One region of the Mangrovibacter sp. MFB070 genome, then DNA from elsewhere that is predicted to be linked to it. Evidence: predicted binding sites of a transcription regulator. Region 1 holds the regulator's gene; each other region holds the start of a gene.

Region 1 (4,242 bases):
GTAGCGTCGCTCGCCCGGAAATGTGGCTTGAAAAGCGCATCCCCAGTTGGTTAACCCGTTATCTAAGTAATTAAAATGATCATTCCCTGGCAACAGATAGCACCCGATACGCTTGATAACCTGATTGAGTCCTTTGTATTACGTGAAGGTACCGATTATGGCGCGCAGGAGCGCTCACTTGCTCAAAAAGTGGCGGATGTAAAACGGCAACTGAAACAGGGTGATGCTGTTCTGGTCTGGTCTGAATTGCATGAAACGGTGAATATCATGCCCCGCACCCAATTTAAGGGCTGATTCACAGGCGTCACACACAGTATTGGCATCCACCACTATACTGCTTTAACCTGCAGTACTGTGCGTTTCACATTGCCTCTTACTGATGGAGTGGTTGTTTATGTCAGCCAAGCACCCTGTTATTGCGGTTACCGGTTCCAGTGGAGCCGGTACCACGACAACCAGCATTGCCTTTCGTAAAATATTTAATCAGCTTAATCTGCGGGCTGCCGAAGTTGAAGGTGACAGCTTTCACCGCTATACCCGCCCGGAAATGGATATGGCAATACGTAAAGCCCGCGACCTTGGCCGCCATATCAGTTATTTCGGGCCAGATGCCAACGACTTTGCCTTGCTGGAGCGCACATTCAGGCAATACGGCGAGCAGGGTAACGGCCAGTCTCGCAAATATCTGCACACTTACGATGAAGCCGTTCCCTGGAATCAGGTGCCTGGTACCTTTACCCCCTGGCAACCGCTGCCTGAACCCACAGATGTATTGTTTTATGAAGGGCTGCACGGCGGCGTGGTAACTCAGGAGTGTGATGTCGCTCAACACGTTGATCTCCTGGTCGGCGTGGTACCTATCGTTAACCTCGAGTGGATTCAAAAGCTGGTAAGGGACACCAGTGAACGCGGCCATTCCCGGGAAGCCGTGATGGATTCAGTGGTGCGCTCAATGGAAGATTACATCAATTACATTACACCCCAGTTTTCACGTACTCACCTTAACTTCCAGCGAGTGCCTACCGTGGATACGTCCAACCCCTTTGCAGCCAAAGCGATTCCTTCTCTGGATGAAAGTTTTGTCGTTATTCATTTCCGCGGGCTGGAAGATATCGATTTCCCATGGCTTTTGGCAATGCTGCAAGGGTCATTTATTTCTCATATCAATACACTAGTTGTCCCGGGTGGGAAGATGGGCCTGGCGATGGAGTTAATCATGACGCCACTGGTCAAACGCCTGGCTGAAGGGAAAAAAATCGCGGGGGCCTGATACAGGCACAGAACGGGCGGGCGCTGCAAAGTACAGCCCCCGCCATGAAAACTTAGCCTTCAACCACTTCCCATGAGTGCGTGATGGTGGCTGCTTTGCCAAGCATTAACGCAACAGAGCAATATTTTTCCGCAGACAAATCCACCGCGCGAGCCACGGCATTATCTTTCAGATCTTTCCCTGTAACGATGAAGTGCAAATTGATAGTGGTAAACAAACGCGGCGCTTCTTCCCGGCGTTCAGATGTCAGTTTGACCTCACAATCAGTCACATTATGGCGGCCTTTTTGTAAAATAGAGACAACATCAATGGCACTGCATCCACCGGCAGCCATTAGCACCATTTCCATTGGACTTGGCGCTTTATCACCGGAGTTACCATCCATCAGGACCTGGTGGCCTGAGGCGGATTCACCCAAAAATGTTAAACCTTCAACCCATTTAACTCGCGCCTGCATACTCATTACTCCCAACTAAAGTGTTATCGCAACAGATTACGCGGCATTAACAAAACAGGCAATGGAAGGCGACACAGGTCATGCTGAAACGAGACAATAGAAGACACTTCAGGAAACCTGTGCTAAAACAAACAAGATGTAACAGACTGACAGTGACGTCATACCTGTTACAGAGGAAAAAGCGATTACAGACCAAACGACTCATGGCTCGCTTCAGGAATGGGGCGATTTAATGTTGTAACGCCAACAGGGCCCTACCCTGTCTTTGAGCAAGTTTATAATAGAGGATAACCGCGCATGGTGCTTGGCAAACCCCAAACAGACCCGACTCTCGAATGGTTCTTGTCACATTGCCACATTCATAAGTATCCATCCAAGAGCACCCTGATCCATCAGGGCGAGAAAGCAGAAACGCTGTATTACATCGTAAAAGGCTCTGTGGCCGTGCTTATCAAGGATGAAGAAGGCAAGGAGATGATCCTTTCTTATCTTAATCAAGGCGATTTTATTGGCGAACTGGGGCTGTTTGAAGAAGGCCAGGAGCGTAGCGCCTGGGTTCGTGCAAAAACAGCCTGTGAAGTAGCCGAAATTTCATACAAAAAATTTCGCCAGTTGATCCAGGTAAACCCGGACATTCTGATGCGCCTTTCATCCCAGATGGCACGTCGTTTACAGGTCACTTCTGAAAAAGTAGGGAACCTGGCATTCCTTGATGTAACCGGCCGAATTGCACAGACTTTGCTTAACCTGGCGAAACAACCTGATGCAATGACCCACCCGGATGGCATGCAAATCAAAATTACCCGTCAGGAAATTGGCCAAATTGTTGGCTGTTCCCGTGAAACTGTGGGCCGTATTTTAAAAATGCTGGAAGATCAAAACCTGATTTCCGCTCACGGTAAAACCATTGTGGTATACGGTACTCGTTAATTTTACTGTATTTCATCACACATTGAGGCACGCTCCAGAGCGTGCCTTTTTGTTTTGCTCAACCCAATATCCCTTCGGCTTTACCGAACAAATTCTGAAAATTGTTCACGAATGACACAAAACTGTCACAAATTCGCCTTATTCTTCCCGGGTACTGAAAACACAGCGATTAAAAAATTATTTTTGATCTAACCTTTTCCGGGAGAAATTATGGCAATGCTTAGCTCTTCAGCCCGTCTTGTAATCGCCGCTCTGACTCTGTCCACCACAACTGCATTTGCAGCCACTAACCTGACAGGTGCCGGTGGTACGTTCCCAGCGCCGGTTTATGCAAAATGGGCTGCAGAATATCAGCAGAAAACAGGTTCTCAGGTAAACTACCAGGGAATTGGTTCTTCAGGTGGTATCAAACAAATCATTGCAAAAACCGTCGATTTTGGTGCATCTGATGCGCCAATGAGCGATGCTGATCTGGAAAAAAATGGCTTGTTCCAGTTCCCGACCGTGATTGGTGGCGTGGTTCTGGCCGTTAATATCCCGGGTATTAAATCAGGTGAACTGACTCTGGATGGCAAAACACTGGGTGATATCTACCTGGGTAAAATCAAGAAATGGAATGACCCGGCAATCACTAAGCTGAACCCGAATGCCAAATTGCCGGATACCAACATCAATGTGGTTCGCCGTGCAGACGGTTCAGGCACCTCTTTCGTCTTCACCAGCTACCTGTCCAAAGTAAGCCCGGACTGGGCAAGCCAGGTTGGTAAAGGCACCACCGTTAAATGGCCAACTGGCCTGGGCGGCAAAGGGAACGATGGCGTGGCTGCATTCGTACAGCGTCTGCCGGGTTCTATTGGTTATGTTGAATATGCCTACGCAAAACAGAACAACCTGACCTGGACTAAGTTGTTTGATGCTGACGGTAAAGCAATCGAGCCGACCCAAAAAAGCTTCAGTAACAGCGCAAAAGAAGCCGACTGGAGTAAAACCTTTGCTCAGGACCTGACTTATCAGAAAGGTGCAGATGCATGGCCAATCTCTTCTACTACTTTTATCCTGGTCTACAAAAAGCAGGAAAATGCAGAGAAAGGTGCCGAAGTGCTGAAGTTCTTTGACTGGGCTTACAAAAATGGCAACGCTATCGCTGGTAACCTGGATTACGCTCCACTGCCTGCAAGCGTTACTGAACAGATTCGTGCTGCATGGAAAGCCAATGTAAAAGACAGTTCAGGTAAAGCCCTGTACTAATCTTGATGAATGGAACACTCTGCTTCAAAAGTAAAAAGCCGGGGTTACCCGGCTTTTTATTGCTGTCCTTGAACCCCGGCACCATCAGTTAAGTGCATACAGAGAGTGCATGAGTGCAGTTACAGCCCTTTAACCACCGCTTTTATTGCATCGGCAAAACGAGCCATACCCTCTTCAATATCTTTATAATCAATAACCAAAGACGGAGCCAGACGGACTACATCCGGCCCGGCATTGAGGATCATCAAACCATTCGCTGCGGCCGCATTCAGTACATCACGCGCCCGCCCTTTGTATGCGGCACTCAATTCGGCACCAATCAGTAACCCCATTCCCC
Region 2 (4,242 bases), on a different contig from region 1:
AGTGAAACCGTGCTGTCATGGTGGCTTATCTGCCCATTGGCACGCTCTGCTATTGCTGCGCAAGCGATATCTTCAGCCCCGTAACCACGCAGGCGCAGCAGGTTCAGGGCAACCTGTAATGGGGGTAAAGACGGGTTAAACGCCGCGTTCTCAGCATAACTTCCGGCAAAGATATTGCCGTCATGGGTTTGCAATGCCACCCCACCTGGAGACTGGCTGTAAGGGCAGTGGCTGCGGTTGGCGGAGGCGATTGCCGCTTGTTCCAGTTCCGTGCCTGTAACCATGAACCCGTGGTTTTCGTTATCCAGCAGCAGTGTGGTGATAGCGAGATCTTTCGGCCCGAAGGCATCCGGCAAGTAATTGCCCAGTGTTGCTGGTGCCCGTTCCGGCAAATGAATTTCCAGCGACAACCCACTGTTGAGTTCATTCATAAACTGGCGGCAGTGCCCACAGGGTGTGTAGTTGACGGTTATTCCGCTCAGGGCCTGTTCCCCACCCATCCATGCATGGCTAATTGCGCTTTGTTCAGCATGAATGGTTTGTTGCATGCTGCTGCCCGGGAACTCCATATTTGCCCCAAACCACAGGGCTCCACTGGCACCCTGCACCACTGCACCCACATTGAAATGCGAAATACCTGTCCAGGCGCAGGCTGCGGCTAAAGGCAGCAATGCAAAAGCCAGGGCGTGCTTATCCATACCGGTTTGTTGTTGCAGGTGCTGTGTTTGCTCCGGGGTCAACATGGCCGGAAAAGCGCTATCGTCCAGTAAAGGTTGCAGGGAAGCACGAAGTGTTACAGGCAGGGCTTCGAAGGCTGAAACAAAACGGGGATGCATAACATGATGCCTTGTATCAGGTTAATGGAACCGTAGTGTACGGTTCTCATCAACCTGAATATGTGATCAGCGTCTAATTATTAATGCAACTCGTGAAATATGTTGCGTATTTTCGAGATTGTGCGCAACTTTTACCCTAAAACTGCCAGAATCACCGGAAAGAGGAACGGAGCAAGCAGCGAAGTAATAATCCCGCAGATAACCAGTGCCAGTGAGCTGAATGCGCCTTCCTGGAAATCCAGTTCTGCACAACGTGCAGTGCCTAACGCATGGGAAGCTGTACCCATAGATAGCCCACGCGAAGCCTTGGTGGTGATGTGCATGGCATTTAACAGAGTATGGCCAAAAACTGCACCCAGAATCCCGACATAGATAACACACACCGCGCTGATTGCCGGCAGCCCGCCAATACTCCCGCCTACAGCCATCGCAATAGGGGTGGTAACGGATTTAGGCAATATAGACGCTGCGATTTGCGGTGTGGCACCCATTAAAAGCGCAATACTGGTGCCGGTTATCATTGCCACCATACTGCCAATAAAGCAGATAGAGATAATCGATTTCCAGCGGGCGCGAATTTGGTGAAGCTGTTCATACAGCGGAAATGCCAGCGCCACGACAGCCGGTTGCAGCCAGTCGTTCAGCATCTTGCTGCCCTGGAAATAGTGCTGGTATTTAATCCCGGTGAGCAGCAGAAAGGGAATAATCACCACCATGGAAACCAGCAGCGGGTTAAGCAGTGGGGTTTTAACCACAGAGCCAAGCTTGCGTGCTGCAAAGAACACCACCAGAGTCAGTGGCAACGACCACCAAATATCACTCATTTCTCTTTAACCTCTTTCTGGCCAACCACTTTACGTTCACCGTGGACCAGGTGAGAACTCCAACTGACAACGACCAGAACAACTATGGTACTGATAGTGCACGACACCACGATGGGGCCGAACTGGGTACGCAGTAAATCGAAATACTGCATAACCCCCACCCCAATGGGCACAAACAGCAATGCCATGTAACGAATAAATAGATGGCAGCCAGGTTTTACCCACTGGGCTGGCAGAATTTGTAATGAAAGCAGCAGGAACAGCAGCAGCATGCCAATGATGGAGCCTGGAATCGTAATAGGGAGCAGTGTGGCAATAAACTGCCCGGCATACAGACAGGCATAAATAAAGAAGAAGGCCCGGCAATATTGCCAGATAATAAGCAATGTATGGCGCATTTAAGTAACCCCTGAATGAATGCATTCATCATACAATTAAAAAAGCTTTTGTGCTATGGATCACACCATGAATTCCGGTTATAGCAACAATGCCTTTTTAGTATGGCTGATACCGGTTGATACCATAGGTGATTGATGCAATCCAGTGTGGTACTGCGGTTGATGGAAAGGGAGTGTACCTGTCAGGGTAACCGGCTGTGTGCTATGTGCAGCAGAATCGGAAGTGTTGATGACAGGTCGTGCTGGCACAGTTTTGTACTGTGCTTTGCGGGCTTGAGATGTTGCCCTGTGAAGGGGGAGAGGAAACGCATTGCTTCCTCCCCCTTGTTTTACCATGCTGCCTGGGTGAGATTTACATGGTTAACACAATTTTACCCACATTCAGGCCGTCTTCCATTCTCTGGTGCGCGGCACTGGCTTCAGCCAGAGGGAACACGCTGTCGATAATTGGGTTTAAACTTTCTTCATTAAACCGGGATAACCAGCGTTCGCGAAAGCGTTGCGACATAGCCTGTTTTACTTCTTGAGAACGGGATTTCATGACGGTTCCCATAATCCGCAAGTGGCGGTACAGCACGCGGTCCAAAGGCAGTTGTGCGTTCTCAATGCCACCCATGATACCAATTTGCACCAGGCGGCCACCAAAGTTGAGGGAGTTAACATTCCGGGCAAGGTAAGGCGCACCAATAAAATCCAGTATCAAATCCACGCCTTTGCCCTCGGTGACACGGGAAACCACGTCGGTAAAATCTTCGTTCTCATAATCAATGGCGTAGTCTGCGCCCAGTTGGTGGACCAGGCCATGCGCTTCTTTTTTGGCTGTTGTCAGCACTGTCGCACCCACGGCATGAGCCAGTTGCACTGCTGCACCACCAACCCCGCCAGCACCTGCGTGCACCAGCACTGTTTCACCAGCCTGCAATTGCCCCAGGTGAATCAGTGCTTCGTTAGCGGTGACAAAGACCTCGGTAATCGCTGCTGCATGGATGTAATCCATTTTCCCCGGGATGGGCATTGCCATCCGGTAGTCTATACGGGCAACTTCAGCATAAGCGCCACCACCAACAATCCCCATTACCCGGTCACCCACTGTGTATCCCCGGACATTTTCCCCTACAGCAATGACATCGCCAGCAATTTCCAGCCCCATAATGGTGGAGTCACCGAAATCGGGGCGGCCATAACCTCCGCGGCGGTGGGTTAAATCTGCTCGGTTCACACCGGCGGCGCGGGTACGCACCAGTAAATCATTCGGGCGAAGTACGGGGTCTGCTGCTTCACCCAGTTTCAGTACACTGGCAGGTCCAAATTCATCAAAGTTTATCGCTTTCATTTTGTTGCCTCTTATCACAAGTCAGAAGATGTTGGGTATGGCCAGCGCAGTGAGAGTGGCTGGCAACCGGGTGTTATTGCGCGTCGTTATCGTTATTGCTGAACGTCGCATTAGCGTAAGCCGATGCCGTAATGGCAGCCGGGAAACCCGCGTAAAACGCCAGGTGAGTGATCACGGCGCTTAGCTCTGTCTGAGTCAGCCCGTTCTCCACGCCGCGCCGTAAGTGGGCCGGTAACTCATTAGCGTGGTTTAACGCCACCAGGCAGGCGATGGTTATCAGGCTACGGTCGCGGGGAGCCAGGTCTGTGTCAGTCCAGACATCGGAATAGAGCGGTTGCTCTACGAAATCCGCCAGTTTGGGTGTAAAAGGGCGGGCTGCTGCTCGTGGGCTGGTAAAGTCGATACTTTTCATGGTCTTTTCCTTTATGTTGTTGTGCGTTGTGTTTATGAGGATCAGGCCTGGCTGATAAATTTATTGGTCAGGTAGTGATGAATGCCTTCGCTGCCGCCTTCTGAACCATGGCCACTCTCTTTCATGCCGCCAAAGGGCAGTTCTGTTGCCACAATGCGGTACTGGTTGATGCCAATCATTCCGGCTTCCAGGCCATCGCCAACATCAAGTGCTGTGCGGGCATCGCGGGTGAATGCATAAGCCGACAAGGCATAAGGCAGGCGGTTGGCCTCTTCCAGCCCGTCTTCCAGCGTGTTAAACGGGCGCAGTACAGCAATCGGGCCAAAAGGCTCTTCATGCATAATGCGGGCGCTCATTGGCACATCAGTAAGTACTGTGGGTTCAAAGAAATAGCCCGGCCGGTTAAGGCGCTTACCGCCAGTCAGCACTGTGGCTCCTT
Region 3 (4,242 bases), on a different contig from region 1:
AAAATTTTCGATAATAAGGGGGTATCATATGGACGAATACTCGCCAAAAAGGCATGATATAGCGCAGCTCAAATTCCTCTGTGAATCACTTTATCATGATTGCCTCTCGAGTCTCGAGGGTAGTACCCAGACCTGGGTTAATGATCCTACATCTCCAGCCAGCCTGCAGATGAACGATCTGATTGAGCACATCGCAACCTTTGCACTTAATTACAAATTAAAGTACGAAGACGATAGTGACTTGATAGAGAAAATAGATGAATATCTGGACGACACTTTTATGTTGTTCAGCAGTTACAGCATTAATGCGAAAGATTTACAGAAGTGGCGCAGAACAGGCCTTAACCTGTTTCGGTGTTTTTCTACGGTGAGTAAAGAAAATCCCGTCAGCCATTCCTGTTAGTATGAATATTTCTTAAGGTAAAGTTATGTCTATCACCAAACCGTTAACAAAAACCGATTATTTGATGCGTTTAAGGCGTTGTCAGACCATCGACACCCTCGAAAGAGTTATTGAAAAAAATAAATATGAACTTTCTGATAGTGAGCTGGCAGTATTTTATTCAGCAGCAGATCATCGCCTTGCAGAACTGACGATGAATAAATTGTACGATAAAATCCCATCTTCAGTATGGAAGTTTGTCCGCTAAGTGACTTTCTGATTCAAACACAATTCTGAACCTGAAGATAACACACTTCTGGTTCTGTTCTGTTATGGTTCAAAAAACCGGTTTCCCGGCGGCGTGGTTACATCCGCATCTCTGCATCGCACTGGCTGTGTGAGGCTGAGTTCTGTTCAGCAATCGGCAACTGTTATGCAAATATTCCGGGAAACTGTTACTGGTTACTGAGCCCCACCCCTCTACAATCCAGAGGATATTTCCAGAATTGTTTTCTGTAGAGGCTTGTATGACGGAAATTCAGCGCCTGCTGACCAATACCATAGAGCAACTGAACCACCACGAAAAGCGGGATAACCGGCCGCGTTTTAGCATCAGCTTTATTCGCCGTTACCCAGGGTTGTTTGTTGCCATGTACGCAGGGTGGCTGGCGACACTGATTGTTGTCGTGAAATCACCAACGCTTGAGGATTTTGTCTGGCTACATGTCGGGCTGTTTGTATTACTCAACGGTTTCTTCTTCTTTGATGTCAACCCACGTTACCGGTATGAAGATATAGACCTGCTGGATTTTCGCGTATGTTATAACGGCGAATGGTATAACACACGTGATGTACCGGGCGAATTGATCAGTAACATCCAGGCTTCCTCACAAGTCAGCAACCAGCAAAAAGATTTACTGGCTAAGATGTTGGTCAATAAAAAACGCCTGACATTTTACGATATCTACAGTCTGGATAACCAGGCGTCGTAGCCCGGCAGAGTAACTACACTGAGCTGCTCCATTCCGGGCTCCTGGCTCGCTACGAGCTCAGTTGCTGTGCAAGCTGGCGCAGTGTATCGGCAATTTGCTGCAAATCACGGGTATCATCCTGTTTCGGCCCGGTGGAATTACGTACCACCAGTTTCGCAGGCAAAACAGAGGATGAACGCCCGTCTTCTTTCTGCCCCGCATTGAGCAAACGCCGCACCGCTTCTTTCCCCTGTAAATCTAAATCCAGAGAAACTGTGGTCAACGCAGGGTAAAAGAACGAGCTTTCCCAGGTATCATCATACCCAATCACCGATTTCTGCCCAGGAATGCTCAGTTGATGCTGATGGAACGCACTCAGTACGCCCAGCGCCATTTGATCATTACCGACCAGTACCGCAGAAAATGAAGGGGTTTCACGCAACATCTGGAGTGCGCCAGCGTACCCGCTACGGGCATCCCAGTCGCCATGCAGAACTGTCACGGGTTTTAGCCCATAACCGTCCAGCGTCTCGCACCAGGATTTCAAACGTAAGCGCGCTGACACGGAGTGTGCTGGCCCCGCCAGTATCGCAATCTCACGATGCCCTTGTTCATAGAGGTATTTCACACTGGCGCGGGTACCATCTGCCGGATTAAACGAAACGTTAAACACAGAGCTGAAAGGATCCACATCCAGAAACAGGCAAATGATATCATCGTTCTCAATAGCGATTTTTTCTGCATTTTCGCTTTCCAGAGGCACGTTAATTATCACTTTATCAACCCACTGAGACTTCAGTTCATTGATAGCACTTTGGATGCTTTGTTCTACGTTCTCATCAATCATGGAAATCAGCACCTGATACCCATCCTGGTTTGCGTAACGTTTCACCGCTGCTGCCACCTGCGAAGGGGCGTGTAACGCCAGTGAAGTAGTAACCAGGCCAATCGTATTACTTTGCTTCCCTACCAGTTGCTGCGCCAGACGATTAGGTACATAGCGCAGCGCCTCAATAGCTTCCTCCACTTTCCGGCGTGTAGTTTCAGATACATTGGCTGATTTATTCAAAACCCGGGAGACCGTCTGGTATGAGACGCCTGCATACCGGGCAACATCCTCTAATGTCGCACTTTTAGACTTCATCTTTCTTATTCCACGTAGGCTACTAATCAAATTGTATCAGGCGTCCGTCTGAAATACCTGTGGAAAAACCACCCCACCAACGCCAAACAAAAAAGTAAGACGCTCACATAACAAAAACATGTGAGCAACCTCACCACGTGATAACAAAACTAGTTGTTTTATTTGCGTCAAATCACATTACCGCTTGTTCCAAATTGAAAGAAATCATAATTAGGCATTTTATTACATCGATTATGTGAACGTAATACAAACAATAAGAGGGTATCATGAATACGACGCTACGCACACTCACTGTCGCGTTGACAGCTGCGCTGACTTCAACCTGGGCGATGGCAGACAACGCTATCGATTTTCACGGCTATTTGCGTTCTGGTATAGGCGTTTCCAGTGATGGAGGTATGCAGGAATGGCAGAAAAACAAACTCGGCCGTTTGGGTAATGAAACAGATACATATGGCGAACTTGAACTGGGTTCAGAAGTGTATAAAAAGAATGATGTCAGCTTCTACCTGGACAGTATGGTCAGCATGGTTTCTGATGGTTCCAATGACAATGAAACCACAATTGGCGATGATGCAGAATTCGGTTTACGGCAGTTAAACCTGCAAATCAAAGGTCTGGTACCTGGCGATAAAGATGCCGTTATCTGGGGTGGCAAACGTTACTACCAACGTCACGACCTGCATATTATTGATACAAAATACTGGAACATTTCCGGAGCAGGTGCCGGGATTGAAAACTACAGCGTTGGCCCGGGTGCAGTTTCCTTCGCATGGATAAGGGGTGATGCCAATGATGTCGACTACCGCGTGGACAACGATAATGACGTCAACATCAACTACCTTGATTTACGTTATGCCGGTTTAAAACCCTGGCAGGGCTCCTGGGTGGAAGTCGGTATCGACTACGCCATGCCTAACCCAACCAACAAGCAGAAAAGCTATGGCGGGTTATATGATGCAGATAACGGTGTCATGCTGACAGGTGAAATCAGCCAGGATATGTTCGGCGGATACAATAAGTTGGTAGTGCAGTACGCCAACAAAGGCCTGGCGCAGAATATGGTTTCGCAGGGCGGTGGCTGGTATGACATGTGGAATGACACCAGCAGCGCCACGGGCTACCGTATTATCAACACGGGCCTGATTCCGATTACTGACCGTTTCTCGATAAACCACGTACTCACCTGGGGTTCAGCCAACAATATTACCGCCACTACAGATAAAACCCGGATGGTCTCGTTGGTTGGCCGTGCACAGTATCAATTCACTAACTACGTGCGTGGGATTGGTGAAGCGGGTGCCTTTTACCAAAAAGATACATATAACGATGGGTCAAATTACAAGCAAAGCGGCGAGAAATACACTATTGCTCTGGCACTGGCGGATGGCCCTGAATTTATGTCGCGCCCGGAGCTGCGTATTTTTGCTTCATACCTGACGGATGGCGAAAAGCGCGATACCTTCCGCGACAATACAGCCAGCGATACCTGGAACTATGGCGTGCAGGTGGAAGCCTGGTGGTAAGCATTACCTGACAGAATCATCATCATTATATCTCTTTTTTTGATGTTATTTTCTCCGACATCATAGCCACTGCATGTTGTTTTTTTAAGGCAATCATTATTTTGATTGCCTTATTTTTTTAGATAAATAATAAAAAAGCTGGTCCCTGGCCAGCTTTTTTATTATCGCTTAATAACCCATCATAACTGTGAAAAATGTTTTTCCAGAAGTTGGCGCAAA

What was found. The regulator CRP, encoded in region 1, controls carbon source genes, mostly activating them, when cyclic AMP is high. The targets are predictions, from matches to a motif close to ATGTGANNNNNNTCACAT.
Region 2: a site for CRP is predicted at 2,107-2,124, ahead of DT73_RS21105 (CidA/LrgA family protein). Genes of this name have one in related genera too.
Region 3: a site for CRP is predicted at 2,616-2,633, ahead of DT73_RS14085 (maltoporin). Genes of this name have one in related genera too.

Annotation. Positions count from the first base shown of each region.
Region 1 is NZ_JJMI01000028.1:16,800-21,041, forward strand. Features, by position in the region: gene DT73_RS15475 (hydrolase) at 1-74, shown strand, start outside; gene DT73_RS15480 (YheU family protein) at 76-294, shown strand; gene DT73_RS15485 (phosphoribulokinase) at 395-1,270, shown strand; gene DT73_RS15490 (OsmC family protein) at 1,323-1,727, opposite strand; gene crp (cAMP-activated global transcriptional regulator CRP) at 2,025-2,657, shown strand; gene pstS (phosphate ABC transporter substrate-binding protein PstS) at 2,868-3,905, shown strand; gene DT73_RS15505 (aspartate aminotransferase family protein) at 4,025-4,242, opposite strand, start outside.
Region 2 is NZ_JJMI01000050.1:11,857-16,098, forward strand. Features, by position in the region: gene cdd (cytidine deaminase) at 1-836, opposite strand, end outside; gene DT73_RS21100 (CidB/LrgB family autolysis modulator) at 968-1,660, opposite strand; gene DT73_RS21105 (CidA/LrgA family protein) at 1,657-2,058, opposite strand; gene DT73_RS21110 (NAD(P)H-quinone oxidoreductase) at 2,411-3,391, opposite strand; gene DT73_RS21115 (carboxymuconolactone decarboxylase family protein) at 3,465-3,803, opposite strand; gene DT73_RS21120 (NAD-dependent succinate-semialdehyde dehydrogenase) at 3,845-4,242, opposite strand, start outside.
Region 3 is NZ_JJMI01000025.1:402,443-406,684, forward strand. Features, by position in the region: gene tomB (Hha toxicity modulator TomB) at 29-403, shown strand; gene DT73_RS14070 (HHA domain-containing protein) at 429-650, shown strand; gene DT73_RS14075 (YlaC family protein) at 910-1,374, shown strand; gene DT73_RS14080 (LacI family DNA-binding transcriptional regulator) at 1,424-2,497, opposite strand; gene DT73_RS14085 (maltoporin) at 2,764-4,023, shown strand; gene DT73_RS14090 (glucose PTS transporter subunit EIIB) at 4,203-4,242, opposite strand, start outside.